DNA from 3 places in the Pannonibacter sp. I15F10I1 genome. Region 2 is predicted to be linked to each of the others. Evidence: predicted binding sites of a transcription regulator. Region 2 holds the regulator's gene; each other region holds the start of a gene.
What was found. The regulator LexA, encoded in region 2, represses DNA repair genes until DNA is damaged. The targets are predictions, from matches to a motif close to TGTTCNNNNTGTGTTCNG.

Region 1 (7,200 bases), on a different contig from region 2:
TTGGCGTCAATGCCGCTCGACGAAGCTGTCGATCACCCGCTTCTCGCCGGCCTTCTCGAAGTCGATGGTCAGCTTGTTGCCCTCGATGGCCCGGATCGCGCCATAGCCGAACTTGATGTGGAACACCCGTTCGCCAATCTCGAACTCCGAGGGCTTGTCCGCCACGGAGCGGGCGACCAGCTCGCCCTCGATGGTCAGCGGACCTTGCGCCCGGCTGCGGGCAGAGCGCATGTCGCCACGCCGCCCGTAATCCTCGCCGCCCGCCCGCGCCTTCTGCGCCCGCTGCCAGCCCGGCGTCGAATAGGTGTTCTGGAAGGCATCACGGCTGTCGAAGCGTGACACGCCGTAGCTGCCGCCCCCGCCATAGCCACCGCCGCTGTAGCCGCCATAACGGCTGGAGCTTTCGACCACCTCCACATGATCCTCCGGCAGCTCATCGAGAAACCGCGAGGGAATGCTCGACTGCCAGGAGCCATGGATGCGCCGGTTGGAGGCGAACCAGATCTTGGCCCGCTGCCGTGCCCGGGTGATTCCCACATAGGCAAGCCGCCGCTCTTCCTCCAGCCCGGCCCGGCCGCCGTCGTCCAGTGCCCGCTGATGCGGGAAGAGCCCCTCTTCCCAGCCCGGCAGGAACACCGTGTCGAACTCCAGCCCCTTGGCCGAATGCAGCGTCATGATGGAGACGGCATCGGCCGCGTCGGCCGAATCCCGGTCCATGACGAGGGCGATATGCTCGAGGAACCCCGGCAGGGATTCGAACTCCTCCATGGAGCGGATGAGTTCCTTGAGGTTGTCGAGCCGGCCCGGCGCCTCTGCGGACTTGTCCTGCCGCCACATCGCCGTGTAGCCGCTTTCGTCCAGAATGATCTCCGCCAGTTCGGAATGCTTGACGCGGGTGAGCTGCGCCCGCCAGCGGTCGAGATCAGCCAGCAAATCCGTGAGCGCCTTGCGCGCCTTGGGCTTGATTTCTTCCGTGCGGCACAGCTGCGTTGCCGCCTCGATCAGCGGAATGCGCTGCGCCCGGGCCAGTTCATGCACGATCTTCAGCGTCGCCTCGCCAAGGCCGCGCTTGGGCGTATTGACGATGCGCTCGAACGCCAGATCATCGGCCGGCTGCACCACGCAGCGGAAATAGGCCATGGCATCGCGGATTTCGAGCCGCTCATAGAAGCGCGGGCCGCCGATGACCCGGTAATTCAGCCCCAGCGTGATGAAGCGGTCTTCAAACTCACGCATCTGGAAGGACGCGCGCACCAGAATGGCGATCTGGTTGAGCGAATGCCCCTTGCCCTGCAGCGCCTCGATTTCATCGCCGATGGAGCGGGCTTCTTCCTCCGAATCCCAGGCGGAAGCGACCGTAACGGCTTCAGCTTCCGGATCCTTGTCATCGGTGAAGAGCGTCTTGCCAAGCCGCCCCTCGTTGTGGGCGATCAGATGCGAGGCCGCGCCGAGAATATGCGCCGTGGAGCGGTAGTTCCGCTCCAGCCGGATGACGAGCGCGCCGGGAAAATCGTGCTCGAAGCGCAGGATGTTGTCCACCTCCGCCCCGCGCCAGCCATAGATCGACTGGTCGTCGTCACCCACGCAGCAGATATTGGCATTGCCCTGCGCCAGCAGCCGCAGCCACAGATACTGGGCGACGTTGGTGTCCTGATACTCATCCACCAGCATGTAGCGGAAGCGGCGCTGGAAATCCTTCAGCACATCCGGCTGGGTCTTGAACAGGGTGATGCAGTGGAGCAGCAGGTCGCCGAAATCCGCAGCATTGAGCACGGACAGCCGGTCTTGATACTCCTCGTAAAGCTTGCGCCCCTTGCCATTGCCGAAGGAGCGTGCCTCGCCTTCCGGAATGTCCTTCGGCGTCAGGCCGCGGTTCTTCCAGCTGTCCACCTGCGCGGCAAACATGCGCGCGGTCCAGCGCTTCTCATCCAGCCCCTCGGCCTGGATCACCTGTTTCATCAGGCGCAGCTGATCGTCGGTGTCGAGGATGGTGAAGCTGCTCTTGAGGCCCACCAGCTCCGCATGGCGGCGCAGGATCTTCACGCAGATGGAGTGGAACGTGCCGAGCCACGCCATGCCCTCCACGCCTTCGCCCACGTAACGGGCGATGCGCTCCTTCATCTCGCGCGCCGCCTTGTTGGTGAAGGTCACCGCAAGGATCTGCGAGGGATAGGCCCGGCCGCTTGCCAGAATATGCGCGATGCGGGTGGTCAGAACCCGGGTCTTGCCCGTGCCTGCCCCTGCCAGCACCAGAACCGGCCCGTCGGCGCTTTCGACTGCCAGCCGCTGTTCCGGGTTGAGGCCTTCGAAATACTCCGGCGCCCCGCCCTGCTGGCCAGCCCCCTGCCGCGCCGCCAGAGCCCGCGCCGCAATGCCGCCGCCCTGCGGCCTGTGGGCTGCAACAGGCGCAGATCCCGGCCCAAACCCGGCATCATACTCAGCGTCAATATCGCTCCAGTCGTCGGAAAAACCGGGAGGCACAGTCATTCATCCAGCCAGGGTTCGGGTGCATTTCATGGAGAACAATATAGCAACAATCACGGCAAGAGCGAGGCTTTGAGGGGAATATAATGGGGAAAGGAGATCAGAGAACTGCGGTTGGCCACCTATGCCACTGTCATCCCCGCGCAAGCGGGGATCCAGTAGCCCCGGTGTTTGATATCTCATGCGCCGGGGCTACTAGATCCCGGTCTTGCCGCTGCGCGCCAAACCGGGATGACAACGGAGAGGCTTACATGAGGCCGGGGAAGAGATCGTGCCAATGCGGATTCTGTTCTTCGATCAGTCTGATCTTCCAGGACCGGTTCCAGCGTTTGAGTTGCTTCTCCCGCAAGATGGCCTGCTCAACGTCATCAAAAGGCTCATAGTAGACAAGCCTGTGCACGCCATAACGCGATGTGAACCCTGCTCCGATGCCCTCTCGATGCTCCGAAATGCGGCGGAGAAGATCATTGGTCACACCGATGTAAAGCGTGCCGCCAATCTGGCAGGCGAGGACATAGACGAAATAATAGCCTCTCTCTCCCAACCCCTCACCCGCCAACCAGATCGAACCAGCCGTCTTCCGTGATCACCTCGATGCCCAGATCCTGGGCCGTCTTGAGTTTGGAGCCTGCACCCGGACCGGCCACCACGAGGTCGGTTTTTTTCGACACGGAGCCGGCCACCTTGGCGCCGAGCCGCTCCGCCATGGCTTTTGCCTCGTCGCGGGTCATGCGCTCCAAGGAACCGGTGAAGACGACCGTCTTGCCAGCAACCGGCGAGCCTTCGGCGCTGATCTTCTCGGCGTCCTGTGGTGTCACTTCGGCCAGAAGCGCGGCAAGGGCCTCGCGGTTGTGATCTTCGCCAAAGAACTGCACCACCGCCTCGGCCACGGTTTCGCCGATGCCGTCGATGGCGTTGAGTTCGGCCCAGGCCTCGCTGCTGCGGTCCTGCGCGGCTTCCATGGCTGCGGAAAAGGCAGAGAAGGAACCATAGGCGCGGGCAAGAAGCTTGGCGTTGCCCTCGCCCACATGACGGATGCCGAGGGCAAAGATGAAGCGGTTGAGATCAATGCGGCGGCGGGCGTTGATCGCCTCGAACAGGTTCTTCGCCGAAACTGCGCCCCAGCCTTCGCGGTTGCGCAGCTTGGTGAGTGCCTGCTTGTCACGCGCTTCCAGCGTGAAGATCTCCGCCGGGCTGCGCACCAGCCCTTCGGCGAAGAAGGCGTCGACCTGCTTGTCGCCAAGCCCCTCGATGTCAAAGGCGTTGCGCGAGACGAAGTGCTTCAGCTTTTCGGAAGCCTGCGCCGGACAGATGAGGCCGCCGGTACAGCGGCGCACAGCATCCGGACGACCCGTCTTGCTGTTGATCTCCCGCACCGCGTGGCTGCCGCAGGCGGGGCATACGTCCGGGAAGGCAAAGGGCGCGGCATCCGCCGGGCGGCGCTCCAGATCAACCGCAATCACCTGCGGGATCACGTCGCCCGCGCGCTGGATCTGCACCGTGTCACCGATGCGCAGGTCCACCCCGCCACGGATCGGCTCGCCATCGGTGCCGATACCCTTGATGTAATCCTCGTTGTGCAGCGTTGCATTGGAGACGACCACGCCGCCCACCGTCACCGGCTCAAGCTTGGCGACAGGCGTCAGCGCGCCCGTGCGGCCGACCTGGATCTCGATATCGCGCAGGATCGTATAGGCCTTCTCGGCCGGGAATTTGTGCGCAATCGCCCAGCGGGGCGAGCGGGAGACGAAGCCGAGCCGCTGCTGCAGGTCCAGCCGGTCCACCTTGTAGACGACACCATCGATGTCATAGCCAAGGCTGGCGCGGTCTTCCTCGATACCGTGATAGACGGCCAGAAGCTCCTCGACGCTGGTGCAGCGGACCATGCGCGGGTTGGTGACGAAGCCCCAATCATTGAAGCGGCGGACCATACCGAACTGGGTGTCACAGGGCACCTCGCTCATCTGCCCCCAGGCATAGGCAAAGAAGCGCAAGGGGCGCGAGGCGGTGATCTCCGGGTTGAGCTGGCGCAGCGAACCGGCCGCCGCATTGCGCGGATTGGCGAAGACCTTGCCGCCGTTGCCGGCCATGCGCGCGTTCAGTGACGCAAAATCGGCATGGGACATGTAGACTTCACCACGCACCTCCACCACCTCCGGCACACCGGCAGGCAGCGCATGCGGGATATCGGCGATGGTGCGGGCATTGGCGGTGACATTCTCGCCCACGGCACCGTCACCACGGGTGGCAGCGCTGACGAGGACGCCCTTCTCATAGCGCAGCGACAGGGACAGCCCGTCAATCTTCGGCTCGGCCGTGACGGCAAGCTCGCCCATCAGCGGATCGAACTTCAGGAAGCGGCGGACGCGGCCCACGAAATCGCGCACATCCTCATCGGCAAAGGCATTGTCGAGAGAGAGCATCGGCACCGCATGGGTGACCTTGCCGAAGCCATCGGCCGGCGCAGCCCCCACCCGCTCGGACGGGCTGTCCGAGCGCATCAGCTCGGGAAAGCGCGCCTCGATGGCGGCGTTGCGCTGACGCAGGGCATCATAATCCGCATCGGAAATGACCGGCGCATCCTCGCCGTGATAGCGCGCATCGTGGAAGGCGATCTCACCGGCGAGCCGCTGCAATTCGGCTGCGGCCTGCTCGAGCGTCAGAGCCTCGACGGCGGTGTTGGCGTTGGAGCTGTCAGTCCCGGTCATGGCTGTCATCCGCAATGCAGCGGTCCGGCCTCAGCCGCAGGACCGCAAAAAAATCAGAGCCGGGACGGAACCGGAAGCAGGGCTGCCGAGTTCTTCTCCCGAACAGACCAGCCAAGCCCCACGGGGGTCTGAGTGGTCTGAAGGCCGGATGCGCGAGCATCGCAGCGCCTTGGTATTAAAGCCAGAAGAAGGAGAGGCCAAGATGCCCGCAGACAACAATTCAGCAAAGCTTCGTCCCGGTAGCAATGCAGGTTGGTTTGTGGCAGGCGCCCTCGCCGTGGCTCTGGTCGGCGTCGCGCTTTATGCGGCGGAAGGCGGTTTCGCCAAGCAGGACAAGGCCGTGATCGAGCTGAATATCCCGAATGTGGGTGATGGCAAGATCGAGCTGCCCAAGCCTCAGGAAGGCCCGATGACAACGCCGACGACGCGGGAGTAACCCCGTACAAGGCAGAGACGAGACACTCCAAGTCAGGTGAAATCCCCCCGCACCTGACCGTCATGGCCCACGCTCCACGCAAGCCCCCCAACTCAGCCCGGAGCGTGGGCCATGAGCTTTTCAGCCGCCGCACGGGCTTCATCGGTGATGACGCTGCCAGCCAGCATCCGGGCGATTTCCTCACGCCGGTGCGCATCATCAATCGGGGTGATACGGGTCGCCACCCGGTCCTCGGCGACCGCTTCCTTCGAAATCAGGAAATGACCATTGGCGCGGGCCGCCACTTGCGGCGCATGCGTCACCGTCAGCACCTGCACGGAGCGGGCAAGCCGCGCCAGACGCAGGCCAATCGCCTCGGCAACGGCACCGCCCACGCCCGTATCAATCTCGTCGAACACCAGCGCCGGAACGGAACCGCTGTCCGCCAGGGACACCTTGAGCGCCAGCAGAAAGCGGGACAGTTCGCCGCCTGAGGCAACCTTCATCATCGGGCCGGGGCGCGTGCCGGGGTTGGTCTGCACCCAGAATTCCACCGTATCGACACCGCTTGCCGACCGGTTCTCCGGGTCACTGGTCATCTCGACGATAAACCGCGCCCGCTCCAGCTTCAGGGCCGGAAGCTCGGCAGCAACAGCTGCCTCCAGCGCACGGGCCGCCGTGGCACGGCGGGCGGAAAGATTTGCCGCAAGGCCATCAAAGGCCTTGCGCGCCGTTTCAGCGGCCGCCGCCAGCGCGTCCAGCTTTTCCTCGCCTGCATCCAGATCATTGAGGTCTGCCGCCATTTTCTGGCGCAGGGCCGGCAGCTCATCCACCTGAACGGAGAACTTGCGGGCCGCAGCGCGCAACGCAAACAGCCGCTCCTCGGCAGATTCCAGTTCACGCGGATCAAAATCCGTCTCGCGGATGGCAGCTTCGAGACCGGAACGCGCTTCCTCGAGGTTGTCGAGAGCCGTTGCCAGAGCCGCCACCGGGCTTGAGAGCAGCTTCGGTGCCTGATCGGCCTTGCGCTCCAGACGGCGCAGCAGGCTGGATAATTCCGGGATTGGCGACGCACCGCCGTTCAGCGTTTCATAGGCCTCGTTGAGGTCGGTGGCGATCTTCTCCACCTGCATCATCTCGGCCCGGCGAAGCGCCAGCGCCTCTTCCTCACCCTGCTTCGGATCGAGGGTCTTCAACTCATCCACGGCCGAGCGCAGAAAATCGGCTTCGCGGCGGGCAGCCTCAATGCGGGCCTTGTGGTCGCGCAGCGCCTTCTCCGCCTTGCGATAAGCGGAATAGGCAGCTTCAACCGCCGTCAGTTCGCCCTGCAGCACGCCAAAGGCGTCCAGCAACAGGCGGTGGCTTTCAGGATCTACGAGCGCCCGCTCGTCGTGCTGGCCATGCACCTCGACCAGCATCTGCCCCGCCTGCCGGAGAAGGCCGACGCTGACGGGCTGGTCGTTGATGAAGGCCCGGCTGCGGCCATCGGCCGTCTGGATGCGGCGCAGGATGACATCGCCATCGTCGGGCACGTCGTTTTCGCGCAGCAAAGCACGAACGGGATGGGCGCCCGCGACATCGAAGACGGCGACC
Region 2 (7,200 bases):
CCTTGCCGCCCTGTGTGCGAACTTCGCTCTGGTGCTGGCGGAAACGAATATCGCAATATGCCGGCGCTCCGGCTTTGGTGAAAAGTCGGTTGATACGCATTTGGCCCCCGCAAACGCATTTGAATGAGGTGCAAGTCTGGAAGCCGCCGGTTCACTCACTAAACAAGCGCGGCTACGGCTTGAATTTTAACAAAATATTAATCATTCGAAAGTGGGTGGCACATCTTTTGCTTCAATCATGAGAAGAAGTGAAGTTGAAGTTTTTATCTGAGAGTGACACCCATCCGCGCAAGATATTGATTGTGCGTAATCTGTCTCGAATTAATCATGTTTTGAATATCCGCCGGGATGTCTAACCCGATACGCTTGCGGGACTGCGGTGCTGGAGCAGGCAGAGGATAACGCGCCTATAAATTGTGCATTCGTCAAATGTCTGTCCGGGGTGTTTTGCGCCTCCACCTGTCTTGGCCTTGACGCCGCGACACTGGTCAGGGCAAAAGCGAAGCAGTTTAATGAAGCCTGGTCAGGAGAGAACCATATGGCTTCAAGTGTCAGGAGTGGCCGGGCGTGGTGTTAACGCGGGCATCAACGAAGCAACTGCTCGCGCGCCTGCATGACGTGATCATGGCCGGCCTTGCCATGACGATTGCGCTGCTGGCCCGGTACGATCTTCAGTCCCTGCCGCCCATGAGCCGCCTCGCGTGGTGGGTTCTTTCATTCGCGGCCATCGCCGGCGTGATGTTTGCCCTTTTCGGTCTGGGGAGAGGAATCTGGCGCTTTGCCTCGCTGAGCGATCTGCGGAGCATCGTGCTGAGCAGCACGGCCGCGATCTTCGCGTTTCTGATTCTTCATTTTCTCGTCGACCGGCTGGCTGGCTTTCCGCGTGCGACGCCGCTCATCCTTTGGTTCGTCCTCATCGTCCTGCTCGGTGCCCCCCGCATCATGTACCGTGCGTACAAAGACGGGCATCTTGGCGGGGTCGGGTTCCGGAAACGGGACATACAGAACCGCGAACACGTGCTGATCGTGGGACATGTCGGCGACGCTGACAACGTCATCCGCAATTACAAGCTCGAGTCTTCCCGCCTCTACAAGGTGGAAGGCATTGTCGAGCTTGGCGCAGGCAAGCGCAGCGGCAGGGCCGTGCGCGGGATTCCGGTTATCGGGTCGACTGATGAGCTGGAGCGGATTGTCGCCCGCCTTGCGATGGCTGGCATACCGGTGTCGGCATTGCTGCTTGCCTCGCCAAGAACCCGGGATGAGGGCATGCAGTCTCTTGCCGCCAGTGCCGCGCGGCTCAAGCTGCCCTTGCGTAGAGTTGTCAACCAGCCCCTCACAGGAACCGAGCCGGATCTTGCAAACATTACGCTGGAGGACCTTCTCGGTCGTGCCCCGGTCCAACTGCAGCTGGAAGCCATTCGCTCCCTGATCGCAGGTCAGACGGTGATTGTCACCGGAGCCGGTGGCAGCATCGGATCTGAAATTGTGCGGCAGGTAATAGCCTGCAACCCGGCTTCGATCATTCTGTTCGATTCAAGCGAATATGCTCTTTATGAAATCGATCTGGAAGTCTCCCGCCTGATGCCGGATCTGGCCCGGCAGGCCGTCATCGGCAACGTGCGCGACAGGCGGCGTGTGCATGAGGTGATGCAGGCCTGCAGGCCTGCCGTCGTTTTTCACGCAGCAGCCCTCAAGCATGTGCCGCTGGTGGAGAACAATATTTGTGAAGGTGTGCTGACCAACGTCTTGGGGACCCGCAATGTGGCTGATGCGGCCGTTGCCTGTGGTGCCCGTGCGATGGTGCAGATTTCGACCGACAAGGCCGTGCGGCCCACCAGCATGATGGGCAGGACCAAGCGGATCGCGGAAGCCTATTGCCAGGCACTGGACATCAGCGGCGTCGACACCCGGTTCATCACCGTGCGGTTCGGCAACGTGCTGGGATCCAACGGCTCGGTCGTGCCGCTTTTCAAGCGGCAGATTGCCGCCGGCGGTCCGATCACGGTCACGCACCCGGAAATGACGCGTTATTTCATGACGATCCGGGAGGCGACCGAACTGGTGCTGCAGGCCGCTTCGGCCGAAATCGGACGTGAAGAGACACGCGGACGCATCTTTGTCCTCGACATGGGCGAGCCCGTGAAGATCCTGACACTGGCAAGAACGATGATTTCCCTGGCGGGACTGCGGCCGGATGAGGACATAGCCATCAAATTCACCGGCCTGCGTCCGGGGGAAAAGCTTTATGAAGAGCTGTTTGACGCCAACGAGATGACCACCCCTCACGATGCAGAGGGCTTCTTTGTCGCCTCCGCCGGCATCATTCCGCTCGAGCGTTTGACGTGGCATCTGGAGCGCCTCGGCAACAGTGCGGCTGCCGGTGGGGAAGATCAGTGCAAGGCGATGCTGATCGCCGCGCTGGGTGAAGTCGAGGCCGGAAGCCCCGTTCAGACCGCGATGCCCCGAATGCGTTGAACCGCAAGCTCCGGGTGGCGGCTGCTGTGGTGCGGTTGGGCAATTTCAACGCATGATGCGCCTGCATCGAGAGACCTGAGTTAAGAGACTTTTTTAAAGGGAATTGCCGTTTTGACTGAGGTTGCTCAAAAACTGGCCGGGCGAAACCGCGGCAAGCCGGTGCAGGCGCTCGAATTCCTCTTCGTATCGGTATTTGCAGCGCTTCCGCCTGTCCTGACGGTCGCCCGGGTGTCTCCGCCGTTGTTTCTGGGGCTGGCCGCTGTCTTTCTTACCGGGCTGGCGTGGTGTTACCGCGGGCAGGCCATGTTTGAGGGCCTGGGCTCGAAGATCCGGTCTCCCTTGCTCCTGGCGGGCCTCGCCTGTACCGCCTTCATGCTGATCTCCGTTACCTGGGCGCCTGTCCCGGTACAGGCGAGGGGGCTGAGTTCGGCATGGGGGTTCCTCTTCTCGGTCCTTGTCTCAGGCCTTTTGTGGCTATGTGTCTGTGCCTTGCCGGTTCCGGTGCTTGACCGTCTTGCAGGACGGATCGGAGCCGCGCTTGCCATCTCTCTGCCGCTGACGGCTGTTCTGATTTTTGTTCATTTCCTGACCGGCGGCGTGCTGAATGCAGAACTTCGCGCAGATCCTGACAACTACGTTCTGAACCGCGCGGCCGTTGCAATCGCCATGTTCCTGCCGTTTGCCGCTCTCGTGGTCTTGAAACAGCGCCGCCGCTTGCCCCTGGCCGGACTGCTGGTGTTTGCAGCTGTGTCATGCTTTCAATCCGACAGCTCGTCGGCGCAGCTCGGCGTGCTTGTCATCCTACTGCTGACCGTTCCGGCCTTCGTCTGGCCGCGGGCTATCTACAGGGTCGTGACCGGTGGCGCTCTTGTGACCTTTGTCTTGATGCCGCTCATTGTCGGCCATGTGAATGACATGATCCCTCAGGCCGTCCACGAAAAGGTCGGCTACACCTCGCTGACCATACGCGGGCTCATCTGGACGGAATATGCCAATTTGCTGCCCGGGCATGTCTGGCTGGGATATGGGATGGAAGCCTCGAAAGTGGCAGACGAATTGCCCGAAGCTGCCGGATATTCACCTGAGAGAAAATACCTGCTTGGTTTCGGGCACAGCCATAACGCGCCGTTGCAAATCTGGTTCGAACTGGGGCTGGCCGGGGCGGCTTTGTTCGCTGCAGCGCTTGCCCTGTTGTTCCGCCGCGCGGGCCACCTTCAGGGCGCGAGCCTCGCGGCGGCAACCGTCACTCTGGCCGTCACCTACAGTGTCGCGGTTGTGAGCCATGGGGCATGGCAGGGCTGGTGGTTCAGCCTGATGATCCTCACAGCGGTGCCCTTCATGGTGAAAGGGCGGGCTGAAGCAGTCCGGTCTGCTCCGGAGCTTGCTGCCGGCTCTCAATCCGCCTGACTCATTGAGAGTTGGACAAATCCTTGCGGCGCACGAGCCTTTTCAAGGCGTGAGGTGTGAGCATCGAAACTCCTGGCATGAGGCGGCCTTTTCAGGTTTCGGGACCGGGCCTTGCTCCTCCCGCCGTCTTGTCTTCGGCCGGCGTATCCGTCACCAGCCTGCCTTCCTCGGCCTTGTAGATATACTGGCTTGCTACCAGCCAGCCCTTGAGGGGGCGGAGGGGCGGGATGCAGGTGAGGAGGAGGAGCGGCAGCGTTGTGAAGAGGTGGACCCAATAGGGCGCCGTGTAGGCAATTTCCAGCCACATGGCGAAGGCAACGCTCGGAACGCAGGCAAAGCAGATGACGAAGAAGGCCGGGCCATCCGCCGGGTCGGCGAAGCTGTAGTCAAGGCCGCAGACTTCACAGGACGGGGCAAGGGTGAGGAAGCCCTTGAACAGATGCCCCTGACCGCAGCGCGGGCAACGGCCGCGCACGCCGACATGGGCGGGCGACTGGGCTGGCCACTGGCCGGATGTCTCGATGGTCATGAGGGCCTCCTTGTGCTGGCCGGCTTGCGGCAAATCAGGATAATTCCTTACCCGCTAACTGCGGCGCAGACGCGTCCGGAGCAAGATGCGTTTTGACGCAGGGGGCAAGGGGAGGGCAGGCCAGCTATTCCTGTGCCCGGCGGGAACTTGGTCCGGACGATTCTGCACCGCCCGTATCAAGGCTTTGAGTGGCTGGCGCAACATGCCTGAAGCCCTTTCGATGAAAACGGAGCGGCCGGCCGTGCTCTGCCTGTCTGTTTTCATGCGATTCCGGACGCGAAACCGGTGCCGCCTTTGCCGGAATTGCTCTCGCATGCGCGCAGGCACCGCACGGGCCCGCCCAGTTGCCGGTGACGCAAGTCTGCCGGGTGCGTGCCGCGTGCTGCCATAAACAGAAATGCCGGAAACAGTGTCTCCGGCATTCTTCAAGCGTGTCGAACGGGCAGCAGCGGCTCAATACTGCCGGAACAGGGCCACAAGCTTGCCCTGGATGCGCACGCGGCCGGGACCGAAGATGCGGGTTTCATAGGCCGGATTGGCAGCTTCCAGCGCAACGGAAGCGCCCTTCTTGCGCAGGCGCTTGAGCGTTGCTTCCTCGTCGTCCACCAGTGCCACGATGATGTCGCCGCTTTCGGCCGTGTCGGTCTTGCGGATCAGCACCGTGTCGCCATCCAGAATACCGGCCTCGATCATCGAATCACCGCGCACTTCCAGCGCATAGTGCTCCCCGCGGCTGATCAGCTCGGGCGGCACGGAGATGGAATGGCTGTGGGTCTGGATCGCCTCGATCGGAACACCGGCAGCGATGCGGCCCATGACCGGGATGGAGGTGAAGTGAGGGGCGCTTTCCGCCACCGGGGCGGCCGGAGCGGCGGCCGGGGCAGAGGCCTTGCCGAGCGATCCCTCGATAACCGACGGCGCAAAGCCCTTGCCGCGCGGCGAAGACAGGCCTGGGGTGACCGAATCCGGCAGGCGGACCACTTCCATGGCGCGCGCCCTGTTGGGCAGGCGGCGGATGAAGCCACGCTCCTCCAGCGCCGTGATCAGACGGTGAATGCCGGACTTGGACCGGAGGTCCAGTGCGTCCTTCATTTCGTCAAAGGACGGCGGAACCCCGGATTCCTTCAGGCGCTCATGAATGAACATCAGCAGTTCGTGTTGCTTGCGCGTCAGCATGTGAGGTCCCCGTTGGAGGGTCTGGTACAAATCATGAACGTACCTTAGCTGTTCTCACTGTGTTCCACAAGTCTTAAGGTGAGGTTAGCGGGATGTTCCTGTCGCATGCACTCAAGGCAACACACCGCCGCTGCGCCTTTTCCCGGCAGAACGGTTCCTTGCGTGCAATTGCCTGCGGGCCCGGCTTGACTTCATGCGCCGGTGTCCCGAAAGCTGGCGAAAGAAGAAGACACAGCTCCCGCGCTGCCTGCGCTTCGCAGATGGCCTCACCCTGCCTCAAACGGCATTCTGCTCTGGGGCGGCGCTACCGGGACCCCGAAAAGACCGACGATGAACAAGCCTGTCACCATTACCGCCCATTCCGCCTGTCCGCATGACTGCCCCTCCACCTGCGCGCTGGATGTGGAGGTGACGGCAGAGGGCCGCATCGGCCGCCTGCGCGGGGCGGCGGACAATCCCTACACGGCGGGCGTCATCTGCGCCAAGGTTGCGCGCTATGCGGAGCGGCTGTACCACCCGGACCGGCTGCTGACGCCAATGGCCCGCGTTGGGGCGAAGGGGGAAGGGCGGTTCGAGCCCATCTCCTGGGACGAGGCACTGAACCTTATTGCCGCGCGATTCCTGGAGGCGGAGGCAAAGCACGGGCCTGAGGCGGTCTGGCCCTATTACTACGCCGGCACCATGGGGCTGGTGCAGCGTGACAGCATCCACCGCCTGCGCCATGCCAAGGGCTATTCGCAGCAGTTTTCCTCGATCTGCACCAATCCGGCCTGGACCGGCTATGTGGCCGGAACCGGGCTTCTGGCCGGGCCGGACCCGCGCGAGATGATGAAGGCTGACCAGATCATCATCTGGGGCACCAATGCGGTGGCAACCCAAGTGAATGTGATGACCCACGCCATCACCGCCCGCAAGACGCGTGGTGCGAAGATCATCGTGGTTGATGTCTACCGCACCGAAACGATGAAGCAGGCGGATATCGGGATCGTGCTGAAGCCCGGCAGCGATGCGGCGCTGGCCTGTGCCATCATGCATGTGCTGTTCCGCGACGGTCTGGCCGACCGGGAGTATCTTGCCCGCTACACCGATTGCCCGGATGAGTTGGAGGCGCATCTTGCCACCCGCACGCCGGAATGGGCGGAAGGGATCACCGGCGTTCCGGCTGAAGAGATCACGCAGCTCGCCCGGATGATCGGCGAGGTGAAGCGTACCTTCATCCGTCTTGGCTATGGCTTTACCCGCAGCCGCAACGGCGCTGTCTCCATGCATGCGGCGGCCAGCATCGCAGCTGTTGCCGGCTCCTGGCAGTATGAAGGGGGCGGGGCCTTCCACAACAACGGGGCGATCTACAGGCTCGACAAGTCGATGGTCGAGGGCAGTTCCCTGCGCACCGGCACAAGGTTCCTCGACCAGAGCCTCATCGGCCGCGTGCTGACGGGGGACCGGGAGGCGCTGGCCGGCGGCCCGCCGGTGACGGCGCTGCTGATCCAGAACACCAATCCGGTCTCCGTCGCGCCGGAACAGACACTGGTGAAACAGGGCTTTGCCCGCGAGGATCTCTTCACCGTGGTGCATGAGCAGTTCATGACGGACACGGCGCGCTATGCCGACAT
Region 3 (7,200 bases), on a different contig from region 2:
GGCCGGAACGGTGGAGAGATAACTGCTGTAGGCATCCGCATCCGGCGGCAGGAAGACTTCCGCCAGCGGGTTGGCGCGCCTGCGCTGCGCCGCCCCCATGTCTGCCAGCAGATCATCGAGATGGCGGAAGTGATAAGGCGCAGAGCACAGCCCGCCATAGCCCTTGGCCGCAGGGCGCACCGTTCTGCGCCATTCCAGATGCCGGTCAATCCAGCCGTTCATCTCACGGTCTGAGGGCTGATGAGCCAGCTTGCCATCGGCATAGCGCACCAGCCAGCGGGCCGCCATGTCGCTGGTCAGCACCGTGGCGAAGGAGGAGTTGAAGCCGACAAAGCCCAGATCGGGCACATCCGGGTTCACCGCCAGCCGGTACAGCCTGTACTGCCCGTCCGGCTCCACCAGCTTCTGGCGCACCTCTTGCGGCAGGAAGGGCACGCCCATCTTCCAACCGACGGCCAGAAGGACAACATCCGCCGGCAGACGGTCTCCGGCCGACAGGATCACCGTTCCCGGCTCGTATCCCGCAATCGTACCCTGAATGGCCTTGATCCGCCCATCCTTCAGCATCGGGTAGAAGCCTTCCGTCGCCAGAGACAGGCCGCAGGCAATGCCGTTCTCGATCGGCTGCTTTGGCCGCATGCCAAGCTTCTTCAGCCCGAACTGCATGGTCAGCAGGCTTTCCAGCGCCCGCCAGTTGGCCCAGACCAGCGGTTTGGTCAGCGCATGGCGCAGCTTTTCGCCCCAGGACATTTCCCAGCCGGGGAACATCCCCTCCGAGGCGCGGCAATAGAGGATGCGCTTGAAGTTGATCAGCCCTGCGAAGTGATAGGGCACCCGCCAGACCGGCTCCAGATAGACGATGGTGACAGATGCCGCACCCTGCTGCACCGCATTGACCGCCACATCGGTGGCCGACTTGGAGAAGCCAAGGATCACCACCTTGCGGCCTCTCACCAGAGCCGGGTCGGTGTATTCGCTGGAATGCAGGATCTGCCCGCCGCCTGCCCTGAATTCATCCATGCCCGGATGCACCAGCTCGTTGCGGTCGCTGAAGACGCCGCTGGCGATGGTGACGAAATCATAGCCGGTGCGGCCCTCGCCTGTTTCCACCCACCAGCCGCCGCCATCCCGCCGGGACAGACCGGTGACGCTGGTGTTGAACCGGATCAGCGGCAGCAGCGCCTTCTCTCTGGCATAGCTTTCCAGATAGGCATGCACCTGCGCCCCGGACGGCCACTCCGGATACCCCTCCGGCATGGCAGCATCGGTGTAGCGGTAAAGATCCTTCGGGCTCTGGGTGCGGATGCCCGGATAGGAGCGGTGCGGCGCCCAGACGCCGCCAAGCTCGTGGCTGCGCTCCAGCACGGTCACCGCATGCCCCTGCTCCTGAAAGGCATGCGCGGCGGCAAGCCCGCTCACGCCCGCGCCGATGACGCAGACCTGTTTGCGTTTGGTCATGATCGAAATCTCCTGTCCCGCACGGCGGGCCGGACTGCTCCGGCCGCACCGGACGCCTGATTTTTCACGTTGGCGGGGGCCGTCAGATCTTCAGGGTTAGCGGATCGAAGGTCATTTCATCCGGGCGCAGGAAGTGAACCTCTCTCAGGGCTGAGCGGCGCACCACTTCAGCCGGATCACCCACATTGTGCAGATTGTCGAAGAGCTCGCGCAGGCGCCGGGCAGGCGACACCCAGAAGATGGCGCGGGTGGGCTTGCCGGTGAGATTGTAATAGCCGTGCGGAATGCCCATCGGCATGCGCACCACATCGCCCGCATTGGCAACATGGTGCTCGCCGCCCAGATAAAGATCGAAACGGCCTTCCAGCACATAGATGAATTCATCCTGCGTCGGATGGACATGCGGCGGCACGAAGGTGCCGGGCGGGTCCAGCGTTTCAAAGGAAAAACAGGCCTCGCCCTCGGATTTCATCCAGTAGGTATGGCCGAGAATGCTCCACTCCACCTCATCAAGGCCGGTTCCGGCGCGGGTGATGCCGGGTTCCGTGTTCACTTGAACCATGTTCGCAATGGCGGTCTTCATGCTGGTTCTCTCCGTCCTGGCCCGTTGCGGGCGCGCTGTTCTCCTCTGGCCGGGCGGCACTTGTAACGGGGTCCTGCCCCGTGCCTGTCTCCGGCCTGTCCCTACGAGACGCGCTTCTGCCCCCTCCCGTCTATCCGCTGGGCGAAAGGCTTCATGCGCTGCGCGAAAAACCGCCGTTTACCGCTTTCCTTCGCCGGCTGTCCGGTGTTAGCATTTGTACTGACTGGTCCAGCAATGAGCGAAAAAAGCCGAGGGGACGGGCCAGAGAACGCTGGTGCAAACCATGCAGATGCAAGCGATCCAGATGCCACTTTCCGGCCACGCCCGGGTGGCGACGCAGGACGTGGACCAGGCAGCGGAGGAGGTCGGGCGGATTTTCTGCTCCCATCGCCTGCGTCCGCGCGATCATGGACGTGACTTCTTCGCCTGCCACAACAGCCGCGCCTTTTCCGGCGGCTCCATCAACTATGTTGCCTATGGCGGCGAGGTGGAGATTGATCCGGGCTGTCTGGAGCGGTTCTTTCTGGTGCAGATTCCGCTGACCAGTGGTGCGGAAGTGTGCATCGGCAGCCAGATGGTCACAACCGGGGCCGCACGCGCGGCCTCCGTTCTCTCCCCCACCCGGCCCAGCCTGATGCGCTGGAAGGCCAGCTGCGGGCAGGTGATCCTCAAGCTGGAGCGGCAGGCGGTGGAGGACATGTTCGCCGCGCTGACGGGGAGCGAGGCGCAGGAAATCGTCTTTGATCCGCAGCTGCGGCTCGACAGCGAGCCGGGGCGGACGCTGGGGGCGCAAATCCTTGCGCTGGCCCGGCTGGCTGACCAGATCCCCCGCGGTGATCCGGCCGGAGCAGAGGCGCTGAACCGGCTGGGCTGGTCCACCACCCATGCGCTGCTGTGGACCCATGCAGGCACGGCGCGGGACAGGCTTTGCGCCACGCCTCAGGACATCGCGGGCGCCGGGCACAAAGTGTCGCGGGCGCTCGACTACATCGATGCCCATCTGGCAGATCCCATTGACTTCGCTGAGCTGGCCAGCGCCTGCGGCTACAGCCTGCGCGCCTTGCAGCTCGCCTTTCAGGCCGAGCGGGGCCAGACGATATCGCAGGCGCTTCAGGAGCGGCGGCTCAGCATGCTGCGCCAGCACCTGATGGCCGCGCGCGGCCGCAGGGATGGAACGGCCAATATCACCACGCTGATGCAGGCCTGCGGGCTGCAGCATGCCGGTCGGGCTGCCGGTGCCTACCGGGACCTGTTCGGCGAGACACCCGCTGAAACCCTGCGGGCACTGCGCAAAAGCATCATCTGAAAAGCTGTGCCAGCAGCGTGAGACGCGTGCCAGAGAGCGCGGGCGTCACTCCCCGGTGCCGGCTGTTTCGTCCTGTGTCTCATCAGGGGCCTCGTCCCACATCCGGCCCAGGTCCTCGGCATATTCGGTGCAGACGACAATCGCCTTTTCGCCCGGGTAGTAGAAGGCATTGGCCTCACCGCACTCCTCGATCCGCACTCGCACCGTCACCGGCAGGCTGAAAAGCGCGTTGAGATCCTTGATTTCCGACGCAACCAACGAGCGGGCCGGCTCGCCGCCCTTTCCCGGCACGAGCACCAGTTTGCCTTTGTTCCCGGATGTCTTCCCGATTGTGTCCAGGGCCCTGCCCCAGGAGGAAGCCATCAGTTCCCATTCATCGGGACAGTCTTCCATCCGCTCCTCGGGCAATTCCAGCTCACGCGCCACCTCGGCGCGCTCATCCGGATTGGCGCCGTAGAAGTGGCAGACAAGCATGTAGTAGCGCTGAAGGTCCGTTCCGTGCTGGCCGTGATAGACCGGCCCATCGCCTTCCCGCTCCGCCTCGTCATGGGCCAGACTGTAGGCATAGGCCGTATCATAGACGATCGTGACCGCCGCATCCTCTTCCCACAGCTGATGGATCAGCAGCGTGGCCAGAGCGTCGGCCGCATCTTCCTCGCGCCCCAGAACCGGCAGCTTCAGCACATCCACAAGGGCATGGCCGAATTCGTGGTAAAGTGTTGAAATGATGTTGGACTGGATGAAGCTGTCGCGTGCCTCATCTCCGCGTGCCGCAGCCAAGCCGAGAGCAAAGGCGAGCGCAAATGCAATGAGCCTCATTCGAGCATAGAACTCCGGCGTTGAGCTGGTGCCACATTCCCGTCAATCACATATCCGCTTCCCGGCAGGGCCACAGCTGCCTGACGGCACCGGGCACCTGGGAGGCGCAGAAACATCCCGGTCAGCCGTGCAGCCGTGCCGCAAGGGTTGGCGGCACGCGCAGCGCGGCAACGGCCATGCGCGCAGCGGCGCGGCGAAGGCCCGTCCGCGCCTCCCCGCCCGGCATCCCGGCAATGGCGCTGCTGCGCAGCAGGCGGATGCGGCTGCGGCCAATGCGGCGGACCAGATCGAAATCCGCCATCCCGGCCAGATCCCGATGGCCGCCCAGCTCCTCGTAGAACCTGCGTGAAATCAGCAGCCCCTGATCCGCGTTCGGCATCGCCAGGATCCGGCTGCGCAGCATCGCGCCGAACTCGGACAGACGCGCCCCGAAGCCGAAGGCATCCAGCTTCAGCCGGAAAGCGGCTGCGCAGCGGTTCGCCTGACCGGAGCGTTCCACCCGCTCAATGAATGTCTGCACATCCTGATGCCAGCCGTGTTCCAGCACGGTGGAGGCATTGAGAAACAGCAGCCAGGGGGACTTGCGCGCCAGCGCCGCTCCGTGCGCAAAACGTGCGCCCTCCCCCTTCGCCAGCACCTCGAACTCGCAACCGGCCGCATCCGCCACCTTGTGCGTGGCATCGGACGAGCCGCCATCCACAACCAGAACCTCGCGCACGAGGCCATCCGCCGCGCCCGGCACAAGGGCCGTCAGCGCATGCGCCAGCTGGGCTTCATTGTCATGTGTGGCAAGGACAACACTGATCATGAAACGGGTTGTAGCGCCTTTTCGGGGGTCTGGCGAGAGAGGCCTTGCCCGGCTTGCATTTTCAGCTAATGTTCTGCTTATGTTCTCATTGGAGAGTCGCTGAAGCATGGCGCGGATTGATCAGACGGAACAGGACACCCGGGAAGCTGCCATGGCCGCATTGCGCCTCGATGAGGATCTGCGGCGCGGGCGCGGGGCCGCGCTCAACATGCCGGGCCGCTTCGAGCGCCAGCAGCGCGAAGGCTTTGACGATGGCTGGGAGACGCCGGACGATCTGCCGCCGCTGAAGACCACGGTGCAGGAAGAGAAGGCCCGCACCATCATCACGCGCAATTCCTCGCCCGACATTTCCTTTGACCGCTCGATCAACCCCTACCGGGGCTGCGAGCATGGCTGCATCTACTGCTTTGCCCGGCCCAGTCATGCCTTCATGGGCCTCTCCCCCGGCCTCGACTTCGAGACACGGCTCTTTGCCAAGCCCAATTCAGCCGAACTGCTGGAGCGGGAACTGGCACGGCCCGGTTATCAGGTGCGCACCATCGCCATCGGCACCAACACGGACCCCTACCAGCCCATCGAGCGGCGCTACAAGCTGATGCGGGAGATCCTGACGGTGCTGGAGACCTACAATCACCCGGTCGCCATCGTCACCAAATCGGCGCTGGTGCTGCGCGATGCGGACATCCTGTCGCGCATGGCGGAGAAGGGTCTGGCCAAGGTGGCGCTGTCCATCACCTCGCTCGACAAGGACCTGGTGCGCACGCTGGAGCCCCGCGCCAGCGCCCCGCACCGGCGTCTTGGCGCGCTGAAGGGGCTGTCGGAAGCGGGCATCCCGGCTTCCGTGATGATGGCGCCGGTGATCCCGGCCCTCACGGACAGCGAGATCGAGGCGCTGCTGGAAGCCGCCGCAGAGCATGGCGCCACCGAGGCCGGTTACATCCTGCTGCGCCTGCCGCTGGAGGTGTCCGAACTGTTCCGCGACTGGCTGCTGCGCAACCGGCCGGACCGCTACCGCCATGTGATGAACATCCTGCGCTCGATGCGCGGCGGCAAGGACTATGACGCCGAATGGGGCCAGCGGATGCGCGGGCTCGGCCCCTATGCCCAGCAGATCGGCCAACGCTTCAGCCTCGCCTGCAAGCGGCTGGGGCTGAACCAACGGCGCAAGAAGCTGAACACGGAGCTTTTCACCCCGCCGCAGGTGGGCGGCGTGCAGCTCTCCCTGTTCTGATCTGGGACGTTACTGGTCCTTGCTCTTGCATTGCGGCCGGGAATCATCACGATCCGCTCCATGAGCAAGGCCCCCTCCCTTTTTGATCTGCGATTCGGCGACACACTGGATGCCGCGCTGGAAGCCGGACATGCCGCAGGCCTCCGCGGCGCACTGTGTGGCGTGGACGAGGCCGGGCGCGGACCGTGGGCCGGGCCGGTCGTCACCGCTGCCGTGATCCTCGACTACTCAAACCTGCCGGTGGGCCTGAACGATTCCAAGAAGCTCACCGAGAGCCGGCGCAATGCCCTCTATGACGAGATCTGTGCCACGGCTTTCGTCAGCGTTGCCAGCAGTTCGGCCGCCACAATCGACCGGATGAACATCCGTGCCGCAACGCTGGACGCCATGCGCCGGGCCGTGGCGGGTCTCTCCCGGAAAGCTGGCTATGTCCTGGTGGATGGCCGCGATGTGCCGCCGGGGCTCGGGGTGGACGGGCAGGCGCTGATCAAGGGCGACGGGCGGTGCCTTGCCATTGCTGCGGCATCCATCGTTGCCAAGGTCACCCGTGACCGGATGATGGAACGGGCGGACGGGCTTTTTCCCGGCTATGGCTTTGCCGTGCACAAGGGCTATGGCGTACCGGCCCATGCCGCTGCCCTAACGGTGCTCGGCCCCTGCCCCCTGCACCGCATGTCATTCCGGCCCGTGGCTGCAGCCGTGCGGGACTGAGCTTCACCTTACCCAACAAAAAAGCGGCCCGCAGGGGCCGCTTTCATGAGATCAGTGATCCGGCAGGCTTCAGTTGAGGCCAGCCTTGACCTGCTCGATGCTCTTGGCCGTCAGACCCTCGGCAACGGAACCCGTCACCTTGGCCACCAGCATGCTTTCAGCAGCGGCGACCGCCAGATCAGCAGCCTTTGCCTTCACTTCCGCGATGGCATGGGCTTCGGCCTGGGCAATCTTGTCTTCGGCAGACTTGGTGCGCCGGGCAATCAGCTCTTCCAGAGACCGGG

Region 1: IF10I1_RS06660 (ATP-dependent helicase) is a predicted target of LexA. The motif match lies at 2,519-2,536, and genes of this name have one in related genera.
Region 3: IF10I1_RS21140 (PA0069 family radical SAM protein) is a predicted target of LexA. The motif match lies at 5,044-5,061, and genes of this name have one in related genera.

The regions. Positions count from the first base shown of each region.
Region 1 covers NZ_FYAN01000008.1:152,717-159,916, reverse strand. Annotated here, with positions in the region: gene IF10I1_RS06660 (ATP-dependent helicase) at 7-2,487, opposite strand; gene IF10I1_RS06655 (GIY-YIG nuclease family protein) at 2,732-3,028, opposite strand; gene ligA (NAD-dependent DNA ligase LigA) at 3,033-5,192, opposite strand; gene IF10I1_RS06645 (hypothetical protein) at 5,395-5,628, shown strand; gene recN (DNA repair protein RecN) at 5,721-7,200, opposite strand, start outside.
Region 2 covers NZ_FYAN01000026.1:556,816-564,015, reverse strand. Annotated here, with positions in the region: gene IF10I1_RS15845 (adenosylcobalamin-dependent ribonucleoside-diphosphate reductase) at 1-100, opposite strand, end outside; gene IF10I1_RS15840 (nucleoside-diphosphate sugar epimerase/dehydratase) at 568-2,475, shown strand; gene IF10I1_RS15835 (O-antigen ligase) at 2,587-3,882, shown strand; gene IF10I1_RS15830 (DUF983 domain-containing protein) at 3,974-4,411, opposite strand; gene lexA (transcriptional repressor LexA) at 4,865-5,587, opposite strand; gene IF10I1_RS15820 (molybdopterin oxidoreductase family protein) at 5,918-7,200, shown strand, end outside.
Region 3 covers NZ_FYAN01000029.1:53,990-61,189, forward strand. Annotated here, with positions in the region: gene IF10I1_RS21115 (NAD(P)/FAD-dependent oxidoreductase) at 1-1,458, opposite strand, end outside; gene IF10I1_RS21120 (cupin domain-containing protein) at 1,541-2,041, opposite strand; gene IF10I1_RS21125 (AraC family transcriptional regulator) at 2,325-3,347, shown strand; gene IF10I1_RS21130 (DUF4344 domain-containing metallopeptidase) at 3,393-4,166, opposite strand; gene IF10I1_RS21135 (glycosyltransferase) at 4,288-4,974, opposite strand; gene IF10I1_RS21140 (PA0069 family radical SAM protein) at 5,081-6,205, shown strand; gene IF10I1_RS21145 (ribonuclease HII) at 6,266-6,916, shown strand; gene IF10I1_RS21150 (ATP F0F1 synthase subunit B) at 6,986-7,200, opposite strand, start outside.